DNA from 3 places in the Erwinia tracheiphila genome. Region 1 is predicted to be linked to each of the others. Evidence: predicted binding sites of a transcription regulator. Region 1 holds the regulator's gene; each other region holds the start of a gene.

Region 1 (8,037 bases):
GCAGCTTCCCTTGCAGGGAGTACAATTTCATCCGGAAAGCATCCTGAGTGAGCAGGGGCACCAATTGCTCGACAACTTTATTCGCCAGTAAAAAGTTGCCTTTAATTGATTTTTTATGCATATTTCTCGATTATAATTTCACGTTATTTAAACGTAATGAAAGGTGGTTTGGCTAATGGCAGCGGATAAAATAGCGGTAACGCGTAAGACATTTGATGAAGTTATTTTGCCTGTTTATGCGCCAGCGCAGTTTGTGCCAGTTAAAGGTAAAGGCAGCCGGGTCTGGGATCAGCAGGGAACGGAATATATTGATTTTTCCGGCGGGATTGCGGTAACGGCGTTGGGCCATTGCCATCCTGCTCTGGTGGAGGTCTTGAAAACCCAGGGTGAAATGCTGTGGCACACCAGTAACGTTTTTACCAATGAACCTGCGCTACGTCTCGCCAGCAAATTGATCGCTGCAACCTTTGCCGACCGCGTTTTCTTCGCTAATTCGGGTGGAGAAGCTAATGAAGCCGCCTTCAAACTGGCCCGTTATTACGCTTCAAAACGCCATTCGCCCTATAAAAGTAAAATCATCGCTTTTCACAATGCATTCCACGGACGCACGTTTTTTACCGTCTCCGTTGGCGGTCAGCCGAAATATTCTGACGGTTTTGGACCGAAGCCAGCAGATATTGTTCATGTGCCTTTTAATAATCTGGATGCGGTTAAAGCGGTAATTGACGATCACACCTGCGCCATTGTGGTGGAACCGATCCAGGGTGAAGGCGGCGTGATGCCCGCTACGCCAGAATTTATGCAGGGGCTACGTCAGCTGTGCGATGACCATCAGGCTTTGCTGGTTTTTGATGAAGTACAGAGTGGTATGGGCCGCAGCGGCAAACTGTTTGCCTGTGAACATTACGGTGTCGTACCGGATATCCTGACTACGGCAAAAGCACTGGGCGGTGGTTTCCCGGTGAGTGCAATGCTGACGACCAATGAAATCGCGTCCACCATGTCTCCCGGCGTACATGGCACAACCTACGGAGGCAATCCGTTAGCCTGCGCGGTGGCAGAAGCGGCGCTGGATATCATTAACACACCTGAGGTATTAGACGGTGTTGAGATTCGCCGTCAGATGTTCGTTAATGCCCTGAAAGCTATGGATGCCAGCCTGGATCTGTTCAGCGATATCCGTGGTAAAGGATTGCTGATCGGCGCGGTTCTCAAACCAAAACATGCTGGTAAAGCGCGTGATATTCTTAATGCCGCAGCAGAAGAAGGGGTGATGGTACTTAACGCCGGTACGGATGTGATTCGCTTTGCACCCTCGCTGGTCATTGAACCCGCAGATATTGACGAAGGCATGGCGCGCTTTTCCGCTGCCGTCACAAAACTGTTGTCCGCTTAAGTTTCTTGTTAACGCCAGCCGACCTGATTGTTCAGGTCGGTTTTCTCAAACGTTGTGATAACCAGTGACCATGATGGGGGCGATTAGCCCAGGCGAGCGAAGAAATGGTGTGCATCACTTTCAGATGTTCCAGAATGCGCTGTACGTGTCTTTCCAGAATGGTTATTGCTGCCTGGGGTTGTTCTGTCTTAGCCTCCATAACATCGGAGTCACAGCCCGGCCCGTCATATTCCAGTCGCTGCTGGCAGCGCTGAAGCGCGATTTCGCAGGTTTGCAAATATCCCTCAGCCAGTGATGTGGTCAACATAGTGTGCTCACGAGTCAGAATAGTCATGGCATTAATATGCTCAACAATAAACTGGCTATGGGTAACCCACAGCTTCATATCAGCCAGATAGCGAGCATCGAATCCAGGCTCCTGCATGGCCTGATTAAGTGAGTTAAACAGCGCATTATGTGCCTGATTAACCTTCAGGCGTTGATATGCCAGCATCTCGGGGCGCTGTTCATTGCCCAGTAGCATTTGCAGCGCGTTCTGGTAGGTTCCAAGCGCATCATGCGCATTCTGTCTCAGTAGCCCGCTTTGCCATTGTGGCCAAAGCCAGACCATACCACCAAACGCAATCAGACAGCCCATAAGCGTGTCCATCAGACGCGGCAACAAAAAGTCCGCGCCGTTCATCGACAGCAGCTGCAATGAATAGACCGCCGTTACCGTGAAGCCGACCGTTGCCCAGCCGTAAAACTTACGTATAAACAAATAGCTAATTAGCGTAATCCCCAGCATTACCAGCAGCACAAGTGACTCCGGGGCATTAAGCCGTAGCGTAATTGCGGCGATAATCAGCCCGGCAAGCGTACCGAGCGCCCGATGTTGAATCCGCACGCGGGTGGCGCTGTAACCGTTCTGACTGACAAACATCACCGTCATCTGAATCCAGTACGGTTTGGGTAAATCAAAAAACAGCGCCATGGAACTGGCAAAGGTTAGCATCACGGCAAAGCGTGCGGCAGTGCGCAGTGCTGCTGATTTTAGCGAGAGATAGCTTTTTGTCGCCGATAAAAGCGGCAGCCTGCGCTGACGATCTGCCATTAAATCACGCCGATAGAGAGGGCGCTGTGTACGCAATATCCGCGCAATCCGGCTAAAGTGGTAGTAGCAGAACCCCCCCACGGGATTATCAGGATGCTGACGGGCCAGTTTCATCAGCGCCTGTAATTGCTTGTCCATTGTGAAACGGTCGGGCATGCGGTGATAAAGTATGCCGTCTGCTAATGTGCGAAGCCGTGCTGCAATGGTTAACGCATTCCAGCGAATAACCGCCTCGGCGTGGCTTTGTCCCACCAGTTTTTGTACTTCACCCGGTTGATGCAGGCTGACGGAAATGTGTTCCTGTAAATCGAGGGCAATCTGGAAAGCACGCGTTAGCCGTTTATGATGATTATTGGCGGCCAGCATATGCATTTGTTGATAGCAGGTGGTGATAAGATCGACGGCTTTTTGCTGGCGTGCCAGCAGCGGCGGCAGCGCTTTTTCCGGGTCGGTGAGTTTAGTTAGCAGGGTATATTTTGCCTCGCAGTAGCCTGCCAGCTCGCGATACAAAAGACTCAGCGTTTCGCGCATGGGCTGCTCTTTCCACAGCCAGAACCAGAACCAGTTAAAAACGCCGTACCAGATGGTGCCAAGGATATAAAGTATCGGCGGCTGCCACAGCGGCATCCTGCCTGCGAGGCTGAGAGTAAAGATCGCGGCGATCAGCGAGCCGGGCAACAGCCTGCCGTGCAGCGGGCTGATCTCGCCAGTGACGCCCAGCAGTATTGCCATTACAAACAGGATGACGGGTAATGGCACCTGGTACTCACCCAGGTACTGGATAAGAAAGCTGCTAAAAGCAAACAGGCTGCCGCCCACAATCAGGCGTTTGAAAAAACGTTTATGGGGCGTGTCCAGGCCGGCAATATTGCAGCATGCGGGCACCAGAGAAAACAGTAATCCGTTTTGCAGATGCCCCAGTAACCAGCCAATGGAAACGGGTAAACAAAGCACCATTGTCTGGCGCAGGGCATAATTAATTTCCGGATGGTAGATGATTCGACGCCACATGAATTCGTACCAAATAAAAGGCGTAACAGGGAGTATTACGCCATGGTGCTGTGACGACTAACGTGTGCCGTAGACAACGATAGTTTTACCGTGCGCAGAAATGAGGTTCTGATCTTCCAGCATTTTCAAAATTCGACCTACCGTTTCGCGGGAACAACCGACAATCTGGCCGATCTCCTGCCGGGTGATCTTAATTTGCATACCATCGGGATGGGTCATGGCATCGGGCTGTTTAGCCAGATTCAGCAGCGTTTGTGCAATTCGGCCTGTAACATCAAGGAAAGCTAAATTACCGACTTTCTCGGAGGTAACCTGAAGACGGCGAGCCATCTGCGATGAGAGACGCATCAGTATTTCGGGATTAACCTGGATGAGCTGACGGAATTTTTTATAGGATATTTCGGCAACTTCGCAGGCGGCCTTTGCCCGTACCCATGCGCTGCGTTCCTGGCCTTCTTCAAACAGGCCAAGTTCACCGATAAAGTCACCCTGGTTAAGGTAAGAGAGGATCATCTCTTTACCTTCTTCATCCTTAATGAGCACAGCCACGGAGCCTTTAACGATGTAATAGAGCGTTTCCGCTTTTTCACCCTGGTGAATCAGCGTGCTTTTGGATGGATATTTGTGAATATGGCAATGTGACAGGAACCATTCGAGTGTCGGGTCTGTTTGCGGTTTGCCGAGAACCATTCGCTTTTATCCTCTGTTGTAATCATGCCTTAAATTCAGGAGCGGAATTCCCTGTCAGGCGATCAAAATGGTCAAGTTTTCCCTTATCAGGAAATTTATTCTGGCTCGATGAAAAGCCTTGCTTGTTTTAACATTTCTTTTCGTCCTGTTTTGTAGAGTACTGACGAAAATTTTACAGTCTTTTTGTAGCACAGCTTTGCATCAGTGTCTTGTGTTCTCTTACTCCAGCATAGAGGGAAAATGGGAAGATTACCGTTTTTGTTATTTGCGCGTAATCTTACGCTAACTGAATGAATTAGGAGAACTTGTAATGGAAGCGCGTGTTAAATGGGTTGAGGGGCTGATCTTTTTGGGCGAGTTTTCATCGGGATATCAGGTACTCATGGATGGCAACTCGGGGGATAAAGCACCCAGCCCCATGGAGATGGTGTTGATGGCAGCAGGTGGATGCAGCGCGATTGATGTGGTCTCAATCCTGCAGAAAGGCCGCCATGACGTAAAAGATTGCGAAGTGAAACTTACGTCAACCCGCCGTGAGGAAGCCCTGGGACTCTTCACCCGCATCAATCTGCATTTTATCGTTACCGGTAGTGCACTGGCTGATAAAGCGCGATATCGCGCACTGTCGATCTTTCGGCAGATAAAATACTGTACCGTTGCCTTAATGCTGGCTAAGGGCGTGACGATCACGCACAGTTACGAGACCATCGTGCTTTGAGCTTAATAACGCCTTGTTCAGGCAGGGTGTTATTCTATTTTTTTTACCTCTATCAATCGCTTAACCAGCGGAGCCATAATCAGTTCCATCGCCAGTCCCATCTTACCGCCCGGTACGACCAACGTGTTAATACGCGAGATAAACGACCCATCCAGCATCGTCAACAGATAGGGAAAATCAATATCTTCCAGCGACTGGAAATGAATGACGACAAAGCTTTCATCAAGTGAGGGAATGGAACGAGCGGCAAACGGGTTTGATGTATCGACGGTCGGCACACGCTGAAAGTTGAGATGCGTGCGGGAAAACTGCGGAGTAATAAAATTAATATAATCATCCATTGACCGCACTACGGAATCCATCACGCCCTCGCGAGAATGATCACGCTCACTGGTATCGCGCACCAGTTTTTGAATCCACTCAAGATTAACAATAGGTACCACGCCGACCAGCAGATCGACATGCTGTGCAACATCATTTTGCTCGGTGACCACACCGCCGTGAAGGCCCTCATAAAACAGCACGTCAGTGGGTTCCGGTAGCGGTTGCCAGGGCGTAAAGGTACCCGGAACCTGATTCCACGGCACGGCTTCATCAAAGGTATGCAAATATTTACGGGACTTACCGCTGCCGCTGCGACCATATTCCTCAAAGGTCTCCTCCAGCAGCGAAAAGTCGTTGGCTTCCGGTCCGAAATAGCTGACATGACGTCCCAAATCCCGCGCCTTACGAATAGCCATATCCATTTCTGGTCGGGTGAATCGATGAAAGCTGTCTCCTTCCACCTCGGCTGCATGCAGATTCAGCTGCTGAAAAATTTTACGAAATGCGCGGCTGGTGGTGGTGGTTCCCGCGCCACTGGAACCGGTCACCGCAATCACTGGATGTTTCGCAGACATAAACGTATTCCTTATCAATAGCAATCGGCCATTGTTAACACGTTTTATAACCTGCTGTCATCATCCGTTCTGTTGCAGGCGGGAGAGCGATGACTTGATAAAAATCAGGCCAAATAGAGGGTTAGCTGAGGCTGAACGCACTTCAGGATTTTCAGGACAGTTTGTCCGTTATGGGAAATACAAGGCGATCCATCAGGGCGCTGTCCGGTGATAGCTGATTGCGCTAGCCCCCAAGGTTTGGCAGGTCGTCGACATGATTTTTATCATCGGCATCATCGACGAGCAGGCGTTCAACAAAAAAAGCGTATTGGCGTATTCAGGGCTGGTGCAGCTGTCCTCGCCGCATGATATTGACGGTTTCGTGAAGTTCCGACCAGACCAGCATCGCTTCGCCGCTGCGTAATTGCAGGTGCACATCCTTTACCTTTTGGGTCAGCGAACGTTCATGTTCACCATAATCCGTCCCTTCACGCAGCACAAAGGATTCAATCAGATTGTTCAGCGTGTCTGTTTCCAAATCCTGCCAGGGAATAATCATCTTTGTTGTCCAACCAGTTTGAAAGCTAATGTGGTATTTGCTCCTCCAGCCACATGCGGGGCTGACGAAGGGTTACACCGACAAATCCTACATGTCCGCCATAATCGGTCAACTGATACTCCACGCAGGCGGGCAGCAGCCGACGGGAGGAATGACCGTGTCGGTCATAAAAGGCTCGTCTTTAGCATGGATAATCAGCATGGGCCTGGTGACGCCCGGCATCGCGCTGCAACGTCGGTAGTAGTCGCTTGCATCCTGAAAACCATGTGCTCTGGCGGTGATAACATCGTCAAAACCACGCAGCGTTTTCAGCGCGTTGAGTTGGGCCATGTCCACTGGCAGCGTACCCGGCCAGGCGATCAGCTTCCTCCTGGCATTTTTCTTCAGCCGATTGAGTAAGTAACGCGGGTAGAGTCGGGAAAATCCCTTTTCCAGTCGCAGACTGCAAGGTTCCAGCATCAGTGGTGCTGAGGCCATGACGTCGGCATCCAGCAGGTAGCAGGCAGCGATCGCCCTGTTGTCCCATCAGACAGGCCAACATATTACCGCCCAAAGAAAAGCCGACCGATACAGTGAGAACTGTGCCACGGTGTTCTCGCAGCCAGTGCAGAAAAAAGGTGGCATCGGTGGTTTCATCCGAATGATAAAGACGATGAAGCCTGTTGGGTTCACCGCTGCAACCACGAAAATGCATGACAACACCCAGCCAGCCGTGCTGTTGACACGCGAGTAACAAACCATGCGCATAGGGACTGTTTACGCTTCCCTCAGGTCCGTGGAACAGTACCACTCGGGGTTTGTATCTTGCTTTGGCCGGGTCTTCACTCCAGGCCAGATCGATAAAATCACCGTCAGGCAGGGTCAGACGCTGCCAGTGAGGCACCAGGAGGATCCTGCGTCTCACCAGCCGCGGCAAAAGGGTTTGCAAATGCGGGTTGCGTCCCCCGGCTGGCGGCTGAAAGTCAGCAGACTGCTGATTTAAAATCATGTTCAAAATACTTGTCGGTTTCCTGTCATATTGCTAGCTTCATCAGGTTTATTTCTGGTCGTGGGTGAGGAGCACCTGATTCATATGGAACTGAGTTTATTTTTATCAATGTTAGGCTTTCTCTGGGTAGCTGCCATCACGCCGGGACCTAATAATATGTTACTCACGGCGTCAGGTGCCAATTTTGGTTTCCTGCGCTCATTATGGCTGCTTATCGGTATCATGATTGGCATGCAGCTGATGTTGTTCATTGTGGCGTCGGGCGTTGGCGGCCTTATCCTGCTTTATCCTTCTCTTCATCTGTTTCTAAAAATTGCCGGAAGCGCCTATCTCCTCTGGCTGGCATGGAAAATCGGCACGGCAAAATATGAGAAGCTGGAAACGGGCGATGCGCTGAAGCGGCCCATGCCGTTCTGGCAAGGCGGGCTGCTACAGCTGATTAATCCTAAGGCCTGGCTAATGGCGTTGGGTGCGGTTACCAGCTTTAGCCTGTCTGGTGACGCCTGGCGAGGTTCAGTAATGGCAATAAGTGCGGGAATGGCTCTCGTTAACGTGGTATCCGGTGTCATTTGGTTAGGGTGTGGCACGATAATCGGGCATATTCTGGCCAGCCGCCGCGCATGGGTGATTTTCAATGTTTCTATGGGATTGCTCACGGCGGCCTGTGTTTTGCTCATCTGGCATTAAGACGCTGTCCCAAAAGG
Region 2 (8,037 bases), 680 kb from region 1:
CTTGTCGCTTTTCGCCACGGTGCGGTAGCCAAAATGGGTAGTATCCTTTGATTCATCTGCCATTTGTTTTACCTGCTCTGCAATCAATATTCGGTCAAGTGTATCAGAGTCCAGTAGGACAGGCACAGCCTTGCAGTTTATTCATTTGCAGCCATCTACACAGTCGGTACCTGCTGAAAAACCTGTGCCGTCATCCTCTTTAGCCTGTTCCGTAAGTCGGGGATTTATTGGGCGCTTTACTTCAACACCTAACTGGCGGAAGCTTTCAGCCTGAGAAATCATATTACCCCGCCCTTCTGCCAGCTTTCTCATTGCCTGACGGTAGCTCTCCTGAGCCTTATCCAAGCTTTGCCCGACCACAGACATATCATCAACAAATAGCCGCATTTTGTCATACAGCCGGGCTGCCCGATCAGCAATACGCTGTGCATGGTGGCTTTGATGTTCATAACGCCACAGATTGTTAATAGTGCGAAGTGCAACCAGTAAAGTCGTCGGACTAACCAACATAATGTTCTGGTTAAGTGCCTCACTAATCAACTCAGGTTCCCTGTCTATAGCCAGTAAAAAGGCAGGCTCCACAGGAATAAACATCAACACGTAATCCAGCGAACGTAAACCCGGTAATTGCTGATAATCTTTTCGACTGAGCACACGAAGGTGGTTACGGATAGCTGCAATGTGCTCACCAAGTGCTTTTTCTCGCACGCTATCCTCTTGCGCATTGAAATAACGCTCATAAGCGACCAACGTCATTTTTGCGTCGATAACGACATCCTTACTCTGAGGGAGGCGTACAATGACATCAGGCTGCATACGGCCATGTTGCTCTGGTTGCTCTAACTGAATGGTAACTTGCGTTTCATACTCATGTCCTTCACGCAAACCAGACGCCTCAAGTACTCTGCTCAACACAACCTCTCCCCAGTTCCCTTGCGTCTTATTATCACCTTTCAACGCTTTGGTGAGGTTTATAGCCTCCTGTGCCATTTGCGCATTCAATTGCTGCAAATTGCGGATTTCATGAGAAAGCGTATGACGTTCCCGCGCTTCCTGACCGAAACCCTCCTGAACCTGACGGCAAAATCCTTCCAGTTGCTCCCGTAGAGGTGCAATCAATCCGTTGAGGCTTTGTCGGTTTTGCTCGTCAACCCGCCGCCCACTGTTTTCGAAAATACGATGAGCGAGGTTTTCAAATTGCGCATTGAGGCGCTGTTCGCTGTTGGTCAACAGACGTTGTTTTTCGTCTGCAGCCATGCGCGTCTCTTCAAGACGAATGGTGGCTTCACGAAGCTCTGCTTCCTGTATGCTGTTGATTTCCAACTGATGACGCAGTTCACGTGTCAACTGTTCGGCCTCTTTACGCCAGTGATCCAGATGAACCAGTTTTTCCTGAGCAACAGAAAGTGAAGCGTAAAGCTGGCGCAGCTCTAACTCGTTCTGCTTCTGTTGTAGCTGTGAAGCTTCGAGTTGTTGCATCAGCCTGTCGCGCACCTGACTCAGCTGTTGGGTCGCTTGCTGTAACAACTGCTGTTCTGTTTCCTGCCGTGCGGCGCGTTGCTGGCCTCTGAACCAGGCGATAAGCCATCCCACCAGCAGGCCAATTAAACTGAAACAGACACCATAAATGATTGTTGCATCCACACTGTTTTCCTCCTCAGTGTCTGAACTACGGAAAGGTAGAGCGATACTGTATAGATGTCCAGATAAAATCACGATAAAACATAGTGGCAAAGGAATTACATCTTAAAATGCGAGGTGCAATCAGAATTAAGAAGAATGAGCGCAAATTGACGGGATAATTCTTTTCGTCTCTGACAATATGAAGCTCTGTGAGTCAATCGATAACATTAAAGTGAGTTATCTCTCTTTAAACTCACTTTGTAAAATAACTCGTAGAGTCAGAAGTAGGGTCAAATAAAAACATCTATTCTCAATGCTATTTTTTCTATTTATCTACTTTTCAAGTGACTACGATTACCGTAAAAAATAGCCACTAAGTAAATATTAAAATCATCTCGTTTTAGAAAAATTACATTCATGCAGATTTAAAAAATAGAGAAAAGTTAATAATAGTCATATGATTATTCTTTCGATAGCAATCATTCATCCCTAAACGAAAATTGTATTTTACTTCTCATCCTGTTCTTGAAAAAGAGGTTAACAAGTTAATGACTCTCCTCCATTATCTCAAAAAATATTACGAAAAAATGACATAGCGTAAAGCCGCATCGTAATGAAATTATAACTTTGGATTTTTTTTGGTTGACAGGCTTCTCTTAGGCTGTGCGAAAAATTGGTCGTGACGCAGATTTATTGATAATGATGAAGAGTAAGATACCAACCGATGATCTTATCGTGCATTTCCTCTGACTTCGAAAAGCAAATTGTTCTGCGGGTCAGTCGTTTGATATGTGTGCGAAGATTAAGATTATGTCGTTCTGTCCGTTGGGTATATTTCTTGCTCACCACGTGGCCTGTTGCACTTAACAGAACTTTATAAACCGGCCACGCATCTGCCATATAAAAGGCAATGTTAAATTTGCTTAACAGGGCCAGCAATCGTCGCAGGGTCGGGGCATTTCTCGGGCCGAAGACATGGGCCAGAGCACGTTTGCGGATACGGTCATAAGCATAGAACAACCACCGGGGATTGCTTTTACACCGCACGTAAGACCATTGTTCACCGGCTTCACAGCAGATAACAACCTCCGTTTCGGGGTCGATATTCTCAGCTACCTGCTTTGGCGAAATTTTTTTAAGTGCCGCAGAATCGTATTGAGGCTGATACCGAGAACCCGTGCGGTATCGCGACATCCGTAACCATTCATGGCCATATTAACAATGGTCTGGTGTGTGTCTGGTTTGGCACCGGCGTAGCTAAAGTTGAGCTGAAAGGTCTTTGAACAATGCTTGCAGATCTAACGTTGGGCACCGGATGCTGAATGTCCGTTACATCGTACAGCATGAGTTTCATTGCACTGAGGGCAAACAACATCAACTTTAGCCATATGTTACATCCAAAGCGCAAAGCATACGTGATCAGCAAGTCTGCGTCACGACCGAAAAATTTGATAAAACCTCACAGATAAAATCAAAACAGTAATTAAGCAAGCTGACAGTATTAAATAAAAAATATCATATCCAGCACGGCTGTGAGCCTTATGCGCATCAACGATTAGCGAACAGGCGGGCATAAAATGGCTATTGCCTCGGAGCATTAGTCAGACACCAACGCAGGCACAGTCCGTCGCAGACTGTACCTGACCAATTCCTCAAATCAGACGGCGGGCCGCTTCAACAACAATACGTACCGCATCACTTTCGGTTTTTTTCATTGTTTCTGCGTTTGGGATTTCCTGTTGGGTACGATTAACAATGACGCCGGCGATCATTCCTGCCCGCAATCCCTGACTGGCACACATGGTCAGTAGCGTCGCTGATTCCATTTCATAGTTGAGCACGCCCATCCGCTGCCACTCTTTCATCGAGTTCTGAAAGCGACTGACCACGCGGCCAGAAAAAGTGTCATAGCGCTCCTGGCCTGGATAAAAAGTGTCGGAAGAGGCGGTGATACCAATGTGAGTAGTGGCACCGACATCCTTCGCCGCCTCAACCAGCGCGGTAGTACAGGCAAAGTCAGCAACAGCGGGAAATTCAAGCGGTGCAAAGTGTTGACTGGCACCATCGAGACGGACAGAACCGGTGGTGACCAGCACATCACCCACATTAATACCGGGCTGAATCGCACCGGTAGTGCCTACTCTAAGAAAAGTGTGTATGCCAAGTTGAGCAAGCTCTTCTACTGCAATAGATGTAGAAGGACCACCAATGCCTGTTGAGCAAACGATAACCGCTTTACCATCGATTTCAGCACGCCAGGTGGTAAATTCACGATGTGACGCCAGGTGTACCGCATTATCCATAAGCGCCGCGATTTTCTTTACCCGTTGCGGATCGCCCGGCACGATCGCCAGGCTCGCCCCCTGAAGATCCGCCCGTGCCAGGTCTAAGTGAAAAACGTCTGATTGTGACATTACATGCTCCTGTGGGGATGAAGGATGGTCGATTAAGGGCAGCAGAGTATCGGAAATCCATCGGCTAATATGTGAAAAAAATCACTATAAACAATGAAAATTACTGCAACATAACCAATACAAGCGACTTGCATCACATTAAAGCGTCATTATTCTGGAATCGATCACAGCCGGACCTTTCGCCAGCATTAATGGCGGTGATAAAGATGTTGAGAAATCCGCTACCTGTCCGGGCTATAATCCTAGCTATAGTTAGCTGATTGGGCTAATTCATGCACGGAGAGAACGATGACTGCCGAAGATAATACGACTCAAAAAATGCATCATGATGGATTCGCTCCCGCGGTTTCACCTGTCGCATCAAGCACTATTATCACTGGCAGTGACACCCTTCATGCAGGGGAAACATCCATTCCTACTCAGGGCGAAAATATGCCCGCGTATCATGCTAAACCGCGAAATGCCAACGGCCTGCTGCCGGTGGTTCTGGTTGTGCAAGAAATTTTTGGTGTTCATGAACACATACGCGACATTTGCCGCCGCCTGGCAATCGCACCTGAACTCTATTTTCGTCAGGGTGATCCGGCTACTTATTCCGATATCCCAATGCTGCTGAAAGAGCTGGTCAGTAAAGTGCCTGATACCCAGGTCCTTGCCGATCTCGATCATGTTGCAAACTGGGCATCACGACACGGTGGCGATATGCGTAACATGGCCATAACGGGTTTCTGCTGGGGTGGTCGTATTACGTGGCTGTATGCTGCACACAATCCGCAGTTAAAGGCGGGCGTTGCATGGTATGGCAAACTGGTCGGCGAGAAGACAATGCAGCAACAAAAGCAACCAGTTGATATTGCTGTTGATCTCAATGCGTCCGTGTTGGGGTTATACGGTGGCAAGGATGAAGAGATCCCTCAGGAATCAGTGCAAACGATGCGTCAGGCGCTGCGGGCAGCGAACGCCACTTCTAAAATCATCGTCTACCCGGAGGCCGGCCACGCCTTTAATGCCGACTATCGTCCCAGTTTCCATCCAGAATCAGCGAAGGATGGCTGGCAGCGCATGCTGGCATGGTTCAGACAACATGGCGTGCATCCGTAGAATCAGCTTTTACAGAGGGCGGCTTTAACGCCGCTCCGTCAGGGTGCTACATGTTCTGTAAAATGTTTGCTACCCCACAAATTTTGAGCCTGAAAAAACCAGCGATATTTTGTACATAACCCTGCCTGCAGGGTTATGTACCGGGATAGAAAGAAAGTCAGCTGCATCAAATCAAACTCAACTTTCAAACTTTAGTTTCACGCAGGTTCTTCGCCGCTTTCACCATATTAGCCAGTGCCTGACGTGTTTCTGTCCAGCCGCGTGTTTTCAAACCACAGTCAGGGTTAACCCACAGACGTTCCACGGGAATACGCTTCGCTGCTTTTAGCAGTAATGCTTCCATGGAGGCTATATCCGGCACGTTCGGTGAGTGAATGTCATATACGCCCGGACCAATGCCATTCGGATAATCAAACTGTTTGAATGACTCCAGCAATTCCATATCCGACCGGGAGGTTTCAATGGTAATAACATCCGCATCCAGTGCTGCGATAGAATCCATGATGTCGTTAAATTCGCAGTAACACATATGGGTGTGGATCTGCGTGTCGTCCTGCGCCACCGCCGCATTCAGGCGGAAAGCATCCACTGCCCATTCCAGATACGCTGCCCAGTCTGACTGGCGTAAAGGCAGACCCTCGCGCAACGCGGGTTCATCAATTTGGATAATACCAATACCGGCTTGTTGCAGATCCGCAACTTCGTCCCGCAGCGCCAGAGCAATTTGCTTTGCGATAATTTCACGGGAAACGTCTTCACGTGGGAAAGACCAGCAAAGGATTGTAACCGGGCCGGTCAGCATTCCTTTCACCGGCTTATCGGTCAGCGACTGTGCGTATTTTGCCCACTCGAGGGTAATCGCTTGCGGGCGGCTGACATCCCCAATAATGATCGGTGGCTTGACGCAACGTGAACCATAACTTTGAACCCAGCCATTCTGTGTGAAAGCAAAACCGTCCAGGTTTTCGCCGAAATACTCCACCATGTCGTTACGTTCAGCCTCACCATGCACCAGAACATCCAGCCCCAAACGTTCCTGCTCAATAATCGCCTGTTTGATATGTTCAGCGATGCCGGTACGGTAACGACTGCCGTCCAGACGCCCCTGCTTAAAATCCAGACGCAGGCTGCGGATCTCTGCCGTTTGTGGAAACGAGCCAATGGTGGTGGTGGGCCACGCGGGCAGCTGGAAGCGTTCACGTTGAACCCTGGCGCGCACGGGATAATGACTGTCACGCAGACTGTCTTTGACCGTGATTTCAGCCAGGCGCTTGCTCACCGCAGCATTATTTACGCGACCAGAGTAGCAGCGCGCGCGGATTGGTGCACTCCATGCCTCAAGCGACTGTGGATCGTTGTTATTCAGTGCATTGCTCAATAAGGAGAGTTCATGACATTTTTGCAGCGCGAAAGCAAACCAGCTTTTGACTTCATCATCCAGGCGGGTTTCTGTACTCAGATCAATCGGGCTATGTAACAAAGAACAGGATGAACCAATCCACAGCTGCTGACGCTGAATAATTAACGGTTGCAGACGTTCAAACCAACGGCTCAGGTCCGCACGCCAGACGTTACGACCATTAATTACGCCAACGGACAGTAGCCAGCTTGCCGGGAGTTTACTGTTTAGCAGGACAATATCGTCTTTGCCGTGAACAAGATCGACGTGCAGCCCCTGTACCGGTAGCGCACGGATGGTGTCGATATTGCTCCCGATACTTTCAAAATACGTGGTCAGAAGAAGTTTGGTTTTTCCCTGTAATGCATCGTAGGCCGGTTTGAAAGCAGCAAGCCATTCTTGTGGCAGTTCGAGTACCAGTGCAGGCTCATCGATCTGAACCCATTCAACATTACGCTTTGCCAGTTCAGCCAACACATGCTGATAAACCGGTAAAATGTCATTAAGCAGGCTCAGGCGATCAAATTGCTCCCCTTTTACTTTGCCCAACCAGAGATAAGTGATCGGCCCCAGAAGCACGGGTTTCACTCTATGGCCCAGCGCCAGGGCTTCATCTACTTCTTCCAGGATTTGTGTCCAGCTCAGTTTAAATTTTTGACCTTTGGTAAACTCTGGCACCATATAATGGTAGTTTGTATTGAACCATTTAGTCATCTCGGCGGCGGCGGCAGGCTCACCGGTCGGGGCACGGCCGCGGCCCAGTCGAAATAATGTATCCAGATCGATCGATCCATCTTTATTCTGATGGCGAGCGGGTACGTTGCCGAGTAGCAAGCTGGTTGTCAGAACATGGTCATACCAGGCAAAATCGCCAACCGGTACCAGGTCCACGCCAGCGTCTTTCTGCTGTTGCCAGTGGCGAGCGCGTAATTCACGCCCAACGGCCAGTAGCGCTTGCTGCGTCGTGTTACCTGCCCAATAGCTTTCCTGGGCTTTTTTGAGTTCGCGTTGCAGGCCAACACGTGGGAAGCCAAGCGTATGGTTAAGTATTGTCATTAGTTCTTTCCTCAGTTACCGCCCGCGGTGCTGACCATTGGGCTTTTAGACGTCCAGATGTTTACACATCTATAATCCGTAGGTACTGTATTGACCACAAGCGCAATTTGTTCATCGTCGTTGTGAAGGACTCTCATGATCGAACTTAAACACCTGCGAACATTGCAGGCACTGCGAAATACCGGATCGCTGGCAGCGGCAGCGGCACAGCTTCATCAGACACAGTCAGCTTTATCGCATCAATTCAGCGACCTGGAGCAGCGTCTGGGTTTCCGTTTATTTGTGCGTAAAAGCCAGCCGCTTCGGTTTACTCCTCAGGGCGACATTCTGCTTCAGCTCGCCGAGCAGGTGTTACCACAAATCCAACATGCGCTACAGGCTTGCCATGAGCCGCATCAGGCCACGCTGCGAATCGCTATCGAGTGCCACAGCTGCATTCAGTGG
Region 3 (8,037 bases), 2.1 Mb from region 1:
AGGACAACGAAAACGAACATGCATATGCGCCCGATGTGCGAACCAGGGACGCACCTTTCGTAGCCAGTCAAGATCAGCACCGACATCGGCGCAGGGCTGCTTTTTAATCGCCGGGTTAACAAAGATACGCGTGACATTATCGTCTTCTGCTGCCAGTTTGATCAGGCTGGCAATCCCCGGCTGCCAGTGCCGAACAACCACACTTTTACCGTCCGCGCTGACCAGATCTAAAGACCGTGGGTTAAGCAGCATGGTTGACCGTCCAGCACGTTTCAAGCAATTGCAGCCAGATATCGACATCAAACCGCGACTGGTGGCTGACATGACCGCTGCTGAAGCCTCCCCCGGCCGCCATAGCCATATCACCCACCAACACCTCTCCCAGATGCTGGTTATATGCCAGGCGGCTGAGGCGCTGAATAAACAGTATCAGCTCAGGATGACCATAAAACCGTCGCTGATCCTGGCGCATAATCTGGCAACAGGGCGCGTCTGACGGCAAAGGTTGCGCACCAATAATACAGCCATTGGCAAAAGACCCTATAGCCTGAGGGCGTCCCTCTATCGGCTGGCGAATCGACTGCAAGGGCGTGGCGGCAAGAGCGCCTGCACTTATTATCAGCGCACAAAGCGCAAGTCGCGTCTTTTTCATCAGGGTAAGCTTACCAACGAGGGATCTCCGTTTTAACATCGGCGTTCTGAGCGCGCTGCCGCAATAGATGATCCATCAGCACAATCGCCATCATCGCTTCTGCGATCGGCACCGCACGGATACCCACGCAGGGATCGTGACGACCTTTCGTGATTATCTCGACTTCAGAACCATCGCGCTTAATCGTCTTACCCGGCACGGTGATACTGGAGGTAGGTTTCATCGCAATGGTCGCCAGAATCGTTTGTCCGGTGCTGATGCCGCCTAAAATGCCGCCAGCATGATTGCTTTGAAAACCGTCAGCACGGATTTCATCACGGTGCTCACTGCCACGCTGGGCAACAACGGCAAAACCGTCACCCATTTCAACACCTTTCACCGCATTGATGCTCATCAGCGCATGGGCTAAATCGGCGTCCAGGCGGTCAAAAACCGGTTCACCCAAGCCCACCGGCACATTCTCCGCCATCACGGACACTTTTGCGCCGATAGAATCGCCTTCTTTTTTCAACCCGCGCATCAGTTCATCCAGTGCCGGAATTTTATCCGGGTCCGGGCAAAAGAACGGATTTTTTTCGACCTGATCCCAGTCCTTCAGTTCACAGACAACATCGCCCATTTGCGCCAGGTAACCACGCACCCGGACGCCGTGCTTCATCGCCAGATATTTTTTTGCCACAGCACCGGCAGCCACGCGCATCGCGGTTTCCCTGGCGGAGGAACGTCCACCGCCACGGTAGTCGCGCACACCATACTTCTGCTCGTAGGTGTAGTCTGCGTGACCGGGACGGAACAGGTCTTTGATTTCACCATAATCCTGTGAGCGCTGATCGGTGTTTTCAATTAACAAGCCAATGCTGGCCCCCGTAGTTACGCCTTCAAAAACACCAGACAGAATTTTCACGCTGTCGGGTTCACGGCGCTGGGTGGTGTAACGTGAGGTTCCCGGACGACGACGGTCCAGATTGTGTTGCAAATCGGCTTCCATCAACGGCATGCCCGGCGGAACACCGTCAATAATGCAGCCAAGCGCCAGCCCGTGGGATTCACCAAAGGTAGTGACACGGAAGATCTGACCGATAGTATTACCCGCCATTTTTACTCCTTTATTCTTTAAAGGGCCGTTTATCTTGCCCTGCACTGACACATTAGCCGGTGACTGAGATACCAGAAGGAGAGCGTTAGCTCCCGGCACCTTCACTGGCAGCGCCAACCTTGCTGTTTTTTCGGGATAGCGTCGAAACTGCCCGGCAATGCCTGCGTTGGTTAATCTTTAAACATACTGAAATGGTGCTGTGCCGCAACAATTTGCTCGCGGGTCAGCATAAATACGCCGTCCCCGCCGTTGCTGAACTCCAGCCATGTGAATGACACGTCCGGGTACTGCTCAACCATATGCACCATGCTGTTGCCAACCTCACAAATCAGCACGCCCTGCTCACTGAGATAATCCGGGGCACAGGCAATAATTCGCCGTACCAGCTTGAGTCCATCGCTTCCTGCCGCGAGGCCCAGCTCAGGCTCATGGCGGTATTCACCCGGCAGATCGCTCATATCGTCTTCGTCGACGTAAGGCGGATTGGTCACAATCAGGTCATAAGGCGTTTTTGGCAGCTCGCGGAACAGATCGCTACGAATCGGCGTGACATGATGTTCCATGCCGTGCTGCTCAATATTCTGTTCAGTCACCGCCAGCGCTCCCGGCGAGATATCTATCGCATCCACCTCCGCCTGCGGAAACGCATAAGCACAGGCAATGGCAATGCAGCCGCTGCCCGTACACATATCAAGAATATGCGTTGGCTCCTGCGGCAAAATGGCGGTAAAGCGCTCGTTGATTAATTCGCCGATGGGTGAACGAGGCACCAGCACGCGCTCGTCGACGTAGAATTCATGGCCACAGAACCAGGCTTTGTTGGTCAGATAGGCGACCGGTATACGTTCATTGATACGGCGGATGACTCGCTCAACAATGCGGTGACGCTCACTAGACGTCAGGCGTGCGTTACGCATATCTTCAGGAATATCGAGAGGCAAATAGAGTGTGGGCAAGACCAGTTGAACAGCTTCGTCCCAGGGGTTATCGGTGCCATGTCCATACCAGAGTTCGGCCGCAGCAAAACGACTGACTGACCAGCGCAACATGTCCTGGATGGTATGCAGTTCACTGACTGCCTCGTCAACGAATATTTTGTCCAAAGTGCCCTCCACAGGCCAGATTTAATCCTGGCAACTAGTTTGCCATGAAGCCACGGATAATTCAGCGCAGCAGTGTGAAAAAGCGCACTTTTGTTTATCAGCCCGGAAAAGTCGGGGTAGACTGTGCTCAGTCGTTAAAAATCCAGGCACTGTTTGTGTCTTGGGAGAATCAATGAATAAAAAGCAGTCTCTCAGTGCCGGAGATGAGGCGCTGTTTCGCGGATTAATGGCAGGTACACGCAAACTGTCACAGGATAAAATTGTTCATAAACCTGTCCGTAAAAAAATATCGCGGGTGCCGCAGAAACGCCTGCTGTCTGAACAAGCGGACGCCAGCCATTATTTTTCGGATGAATTTCAGCCGTTGCTGGCGGAAGAAGGCCCGGTGCGCTATGTCCGCAGGGACGTCAGGCACTATGAACTGAAGAAGCTGCGTCGCGGCGATTACACGCCGGAAATATTTCTGGACCTGCATGGTTTAACCCAGAGGCAGGCTAAAGATGAACTGGGCGCGCTGATTGCGGCCTGCCGCCGCGAGCACATTCTTTGTGCCAGTGTGATGCACGGCCACGGAAAACATGTGTTAAAGCAACAAACGCCGCTTTGGCTGGCCCAGCATCCAATGGTGATGGCGTTTCATCAGGCAACAAAACTGTTTGGTGGGGATGCGGCACTTTTGGTACTCATTGAGGTGGAAGAGTGGCAACCGCCTGAACTTCCCTGACGGGGTGGGCCGATGTGACTGGCCCACCGCGCGATCAGATAGCTTTTGCCAGCTTCGACGGGCTGACCTGCCATTCAAGCTTGCCGCAGGCACTGTCAATATCGTATTCAATACAGGCAATCGCCGAGGTGGCGAACATGGGTGGAGCTTCCTGCGGGCAGAGCGCCGAGACCAGGTATCCCACCAGCGGCAGATGAGAAATGACCAGCACGGATTTTACCCCTTCCTTTGCCAGCATCTGCAGATAGCCAGCGACCATCTCGGGGTCGCCACCCGGCGTCAATTCCGGCAAAACATCCTGTCCTTCAGGCAGTGTCAGCGACTCTCGCACGGTTGTGAGGGTTTGTTCTGCGCGCAGATAAGGGCTGACCAGCACCCGTTCAATATCAATTACCTGGCCGTTGAGCCAGCTTGCCATTTGCCGTGATTCATCACAGCCACAATGGGTCAGAGGTCTTACCGAGTCACTGGCAGCATCCAGAGCCGCATCGCCGTGACGCATAATGAAAACTTGCATAATGCACCGCTTTTGTTAGACAAAAACGCCGGAAAAACCGCTTTCCGACTCTTCATTCAGGGAATAAACGCTGTGTTGTACCTTAATGCCGGAAGTTAAGTCAACCGCTTGTTTACTAATTAACCGCATTCCAGAATACTCTCGTCCCATACTGCAACAGAAGAAATTCTAACCTGCTGAATTGTGTTCATTCTCACCTTGCAAACGTGCTGAATAAAAAATTTCCTGTGCACCTGCCATCTGGCAGAGACGCGGACAAAGTGTAAACCGCTCGCCTTCAGACTGCATCAGATGCTCCAGAGTATTAACCACATGGAGAATACCCAGCCGCTCCATATAACAAAAGGGTCCCCCAAGAAAAGGAGGGAAGTCGATACCATATATCGCCCCTATACCGCCCTCACGCGCAGAACCTATCACTCGATCATCCAGCGCCCTGACCACTTCGTTCATCATCACACAGCGCCGGGCAATGTTATCGCTGCTGAGATGAGACGTTGGCACGATCTTAAGCAGCGTATAAATGCTGCGATATGACGTTTTTTTCCGTCCAGGTTTGTTAGCGTTATACAGTTAGAACCCCCGGCTGTTTTTCTTCCCTTTACGATCATCGTTGAGTAGCGCACTCAATTCCTGCGGAGCACTGAAGTGATCGCCCTGGCCAGTAGCGGCATAATATGCGTTGCCACATCAATACCCACCTCGTACAGTAGCTGGATTAGCCCAACCGGAAAGCCGAAATCAACCAGGGCCAGGTCAATGGCACCAACAGGCTCACCGTCAGGGAGGCAATGCATTGCTTCCTTCATGTCAGGTGCCAGAATACGATTAACGTACCTGCTTTATCCGCCACCACTATCGGCATCTTTCCCTGTTTCTTCGCCAGTGCGTCCTGCTGCTCGCGGGTGATACCGTATGTTTTTGCCATTTGTTCTGCAGTGTCCCCCATACGCAGGCCGGTGGAGTATTCTGCAACCGCAGGGGGAACAGGCAACAAATCGCGTGGACGCAGCTGATTAAACCGTTTCTACTGCCATGTTCGTGCTTTACTAAGCTCAACCAAAATGCGGGCAAGTTTTTTACTCATCCCAACAGGCAGAACAGATGACGATTCCGCTCTGCCCGCTATTCCCGCACAGATGGTGCCAGCCAGCAGGCTTTCAGCGATATTCGCCACCGTCTGAAAGCTGGTAGCACAAGTGACGCTGTAGGCATCCGTTGCAACATGCAGACCGCTACTCAGCACTATTTCACGCGCAATATTGGGGGCTTCTGGCATTTGTGTTACTGCCCAAACACCAGCATCTCTATCGCCTCTGGAGGATCTCGCCACGCGCCAGTAGCTCGCTAATGATCATCCGCCCTAATTCCAGCACAGAAATGCCGTGCAGCACCATCGCCTGACAGGCAAACGGCGTATGCAAACCATGCGTGATGACGATACGATCACCCTTTCGGGTCAGCAACGATAACGTTTCAGACATGCTTTTCCCCTTTAGAATCGCAACGGGCCGTTTGGCCTGAAGAGGTCTGACCTGTTTATTGTTAATCAGGTTCTTACATTTTGCACAAGGGAGATGCTGAAAACAGGAGAATGAACACATTTTAGCGAAAAGCAAGCGGGCTGGCTCGTCCGCCAACCCTTCAGAAGAGGACGTTATCGCAGACCAAGCTGAAAAATCATGGTTTCAGCCTGACAGCTGAAAGTAAAATGTGCGTCAAGCTGAACGCCTTGCGGCAACTCCGTCAGACTGGCATTGATTTTACAAGGCTCCGATTCCACACAGCGTGCTTTTTCAGTCAGTTCCGCCAGCGTCTGCTCTGCCTGCTGACGACTGGTGAAAAGCTGACGCCAGATGGCTGTACAGCCTGTGTTGTCAATAATGGTGCCAACATCGACACAGCAGCAGGTTGCCGTTTCATTAGCACTGCATTTTTTTATCGCATCAGTCATATAAGGTCTCCGGTTAGACGGTGTTTGCACACTGGCTTTGCATTAGCAGAATGCCCACAGTTTACTCAGCTGCGTTTAATTTGTCCGCTGACGGATTCGGCTCATGACGTTAAGTGACGAATATCACAGTAAAAATTGATCTGAAACATCTCTGACGCAAACAACCGCAGAACATTGTTATTTTTTGTTATGATTAACGCTTTTCTTGGATCATTTCTGAAATATTTATAAATCAATATTGCCACTGCGTAACAGGTCAGACCTATACTGGGGCCACTGGTCTGATTTGTCAGTTGTTATTCCGTCCCTGCACTCCCCGGCATTTGTTACTTGATGCAACAGAGTAAATAATAATCAGATAATGAGGTTGTGGTCATGAACCATAAAAACCTGTTTGCAAAGTCGGCTTTAGCCATGGCAGTGGTGCTTGTTTCTTCAACCGTCTGGTCAGCAGGCTTCCAGCTTAATGAATTTTCCGCTATTGGTCTGGGCCGGGCTTATTCAGGTGAAGGTGCGATGGGGGACACGGCAGCCTCAGCCAGCCGTAATCCGGCAACCATGGTACTGATGGATAGTCCTGAGTTTTCCATTGGCGCGGTGTTTATCGACCCCGACGTCAGCGTCAACGGCGGCAGTCCGACCGGATGGAGTCTCAACGCCAGTAATATCGCGCCGTCGCAATGGGTACCCAATATTCACTATGTTCAACCATTAAACGATCGTTGGTGGCTGGGCGCGTCGGCGACATCGAATTACGGGCTGGCGACTGAGTACAATAATGACTACACCGCAGGGTTCTACGCCGGAAAAACGGGCCTGCAAACCATGAATCTGAATTTGAGCACGGCTTATCGGCTCAACGAACATTTTAGCTTTGGCGTGGGATTCGATGCCGTTTATGCAAGAGCCAAAATTGAACGCTATGCCGGTGAGTCAGGCCAGGCGCTGGGGTTACCCTCAGATACTCAAATCGCACACCTGAAAGGGGACGAATGGGGCTATGGCTGGAATACCGGGGTTTTATATGAGGTTGATAAAGATAACCGGTTTGGTTTCACCTATCGATCTGAAGTCAAGGTTGATTTTGACGGCAATTACAGAAGCGACCTGCCTGGCTCCATTAACCCGCTAAACCTTGGGTTACCGTACGCAACCAGTGGCTCAACCATCCCCGGAGCCTTAACACTCAACCTGCCTGAAGTATGGGAAGTCTCCGGCTATCATAAGGTTGCTCCTCAATGGGTCATTCATTACAGCATGGCCTACACCAGCTGGAGTCAGTTCCAGGAGCTGAAAGCAACGGGTAGCAGTGGCCAGACGCTGTTCCAAAAAGATAAAAGTTACAGAGATGCTTACAGAATCGCGTTAGGTACATCTTACTTTTATGATGATAACTGGACATTCCGCGCAGGCATTGCCTTCGATGACAGCCCGGTACCGACCGATAACCGCACCATCTCCATACCCGATCAGGACCGTTTATGGCTAAGTACCGGTACCTCTTATGCTTTCAATCAGGATACCTCAGTTGACCTGGGTATTTCCTATATGCACGGCCAGGATGTCACCGTTAAAGAAGGCCCTTACACTTTCCATTCAACCGGCAAAGCATGGTTGTATGGCGCGAACTTTAACTATAAATTTTAATGGCGACACATATGCAGCAGGCCTGTCATTGACAGACCTTTTTTTAGCTAGTTGGCATCGATATCATTCAGATCGCCCTGAATTGCCGCCGCATTTGAATTCTCCTGCGGAGTGAGTTTCCCCCCTCTCGCCAGGAAGTCATGACGCTGGAAGTAGGCTGCCCTGACGAATGAATAAGGGTCGCCGGTATTATGCAGCATCGCATCGCTGTCAAGCAGCCGCGCACGGGTTTCCACCACCTCCAGCGTCCATTTGCCAACAGACATCCACCACGTCAGCAAGCCCAGCGGGGCGTAAAGATTATCAACCAGGCCACCTACATCTTCCCGCGGGGTAAAATTGCC

The links. Region 1 encodes CRP, which controls carbon source genes, mostly activating them, when cyclic AMP is high. Its sites were predicted from a motif close to ATGTGANNNNNNTCACAT; they were not measured.
Region 2: a site for CRP is predicted at 4,159-4,176, ahead of udp (uridine phosphorylase). Genes of this name have one in related genera too.
Region 3: a site for CRP is predicted at 6,158-6,175, ahead of LU633_RS17635 (YfcZ/YiiS family protein). Genes of this name have one in related genera too.

The regions. Positions count from the first base shown of each region.
Region 1 covers NZ_CP089932.1:539,451-547,487, forward strand. Annotated here, with positions in the region: gene LU633_RS02690 (aminodeoxychorismate synthase component II) at 1-91, shown strand, start outside; gene argD (bifunctional acetylornithine/succinyldiaminopimelate transaminase) at 176-1,396, shown strand; gene LU633_RS02700 (YccS/YhfK family putative transporter) at 1,428-3,500, opposite strand; gene crp (cAMP-activated global transcriptional regulator CRP) at 3,558-4,190, opposite strand; gene LU633_RS02710 (OsmC family protein) at 4,501-4,908, shown strand; gene LU633_RS02715 (phosphoribulokinase) at 4,938-5,807, opposite strand; gene LU633_RS02720 (YheU family protein) at 6,124-6,345, opposite strand; partial or broken gene LU633_RS02725 (hydrolase) at 6,371-7,333, opposite strand; gene LU633_RS02730 (LysE family translocator) at 7,418-8,020, shown strand.
Region 2 covers NZ_CP089932.1:4,780,509-4,788,545, forward strand. Annotated here, with positions in the region: gene ubiE (bifunctional demethylmenaquinone methyltransferase/2-methoxy-6-polyprenyl-1,4-benzoquinol methylase UbiE) at 1-63, opposite strand, end outside; gene rmuC (DNA recombination protein RmuC) at 142-1,644, opposite strand; partial or broken gene LU633_RS24750 (IS1 family transposase) at 2,314-3,011, opposite strand; gene udp (uridine phosphorylase) at 3,276-4,037, opposite strand; gene LU633_RS24765 (dienelactone hydrolase family protein) at 4,326-5,138, shown strand; gene metE (5-methyltetrahydropteroyltriglutamate--homocysteine S-methyltransferase) at 5,323-7,593, opposite strand; gene metR (HTH-type transcriptional regulator MetR) at 7,729-8,037, shown strand, end outside.
Region 3 covers NZ_CP089932.1:3,376,729-3,384,765, forward strand. Annotated here, with positions in the region: partial or broken gene mepA (penicillin-insensitive murein endopeptidase) at 1-652, opposite strand, end outside; gene aroC (chorismate synthase) at 663-1,748, opposite strand; gene prmB (50S ribosomal protein L3 N(5)-glutamine methyltransferase) at 1,919-2,851, opposite strand; gene smrB (endonuclease SmrB) at 3,024-3,575, shown strand; gene sixA (phosphohistidine phosphatase SixA) at 3,610-4,092, opposite strand; gene LU633_RS17620 (hypothetical protein) at 4,261-4,596, opposite strand; gene LU633_RS17625 (3-hydroxyacyl-CoA dehydrogenase family protein) at 4,719-4,901, opposite strand; partial or broken gene LU633_RS17630 (thiolase family protein) at 4,967-5,576, opposite strand; gene LU633_RS17635 (YfcZ/YiiS family protein) at 5,750-6,046, opposite strand; gene fadL (long-chain fatty acid transporter FadL) at 6,422-7,693, shown strand; gene mlaA (phospholipid-binding lipoprotein MlaA) at 7,741-8,037, opposite strand, start outside.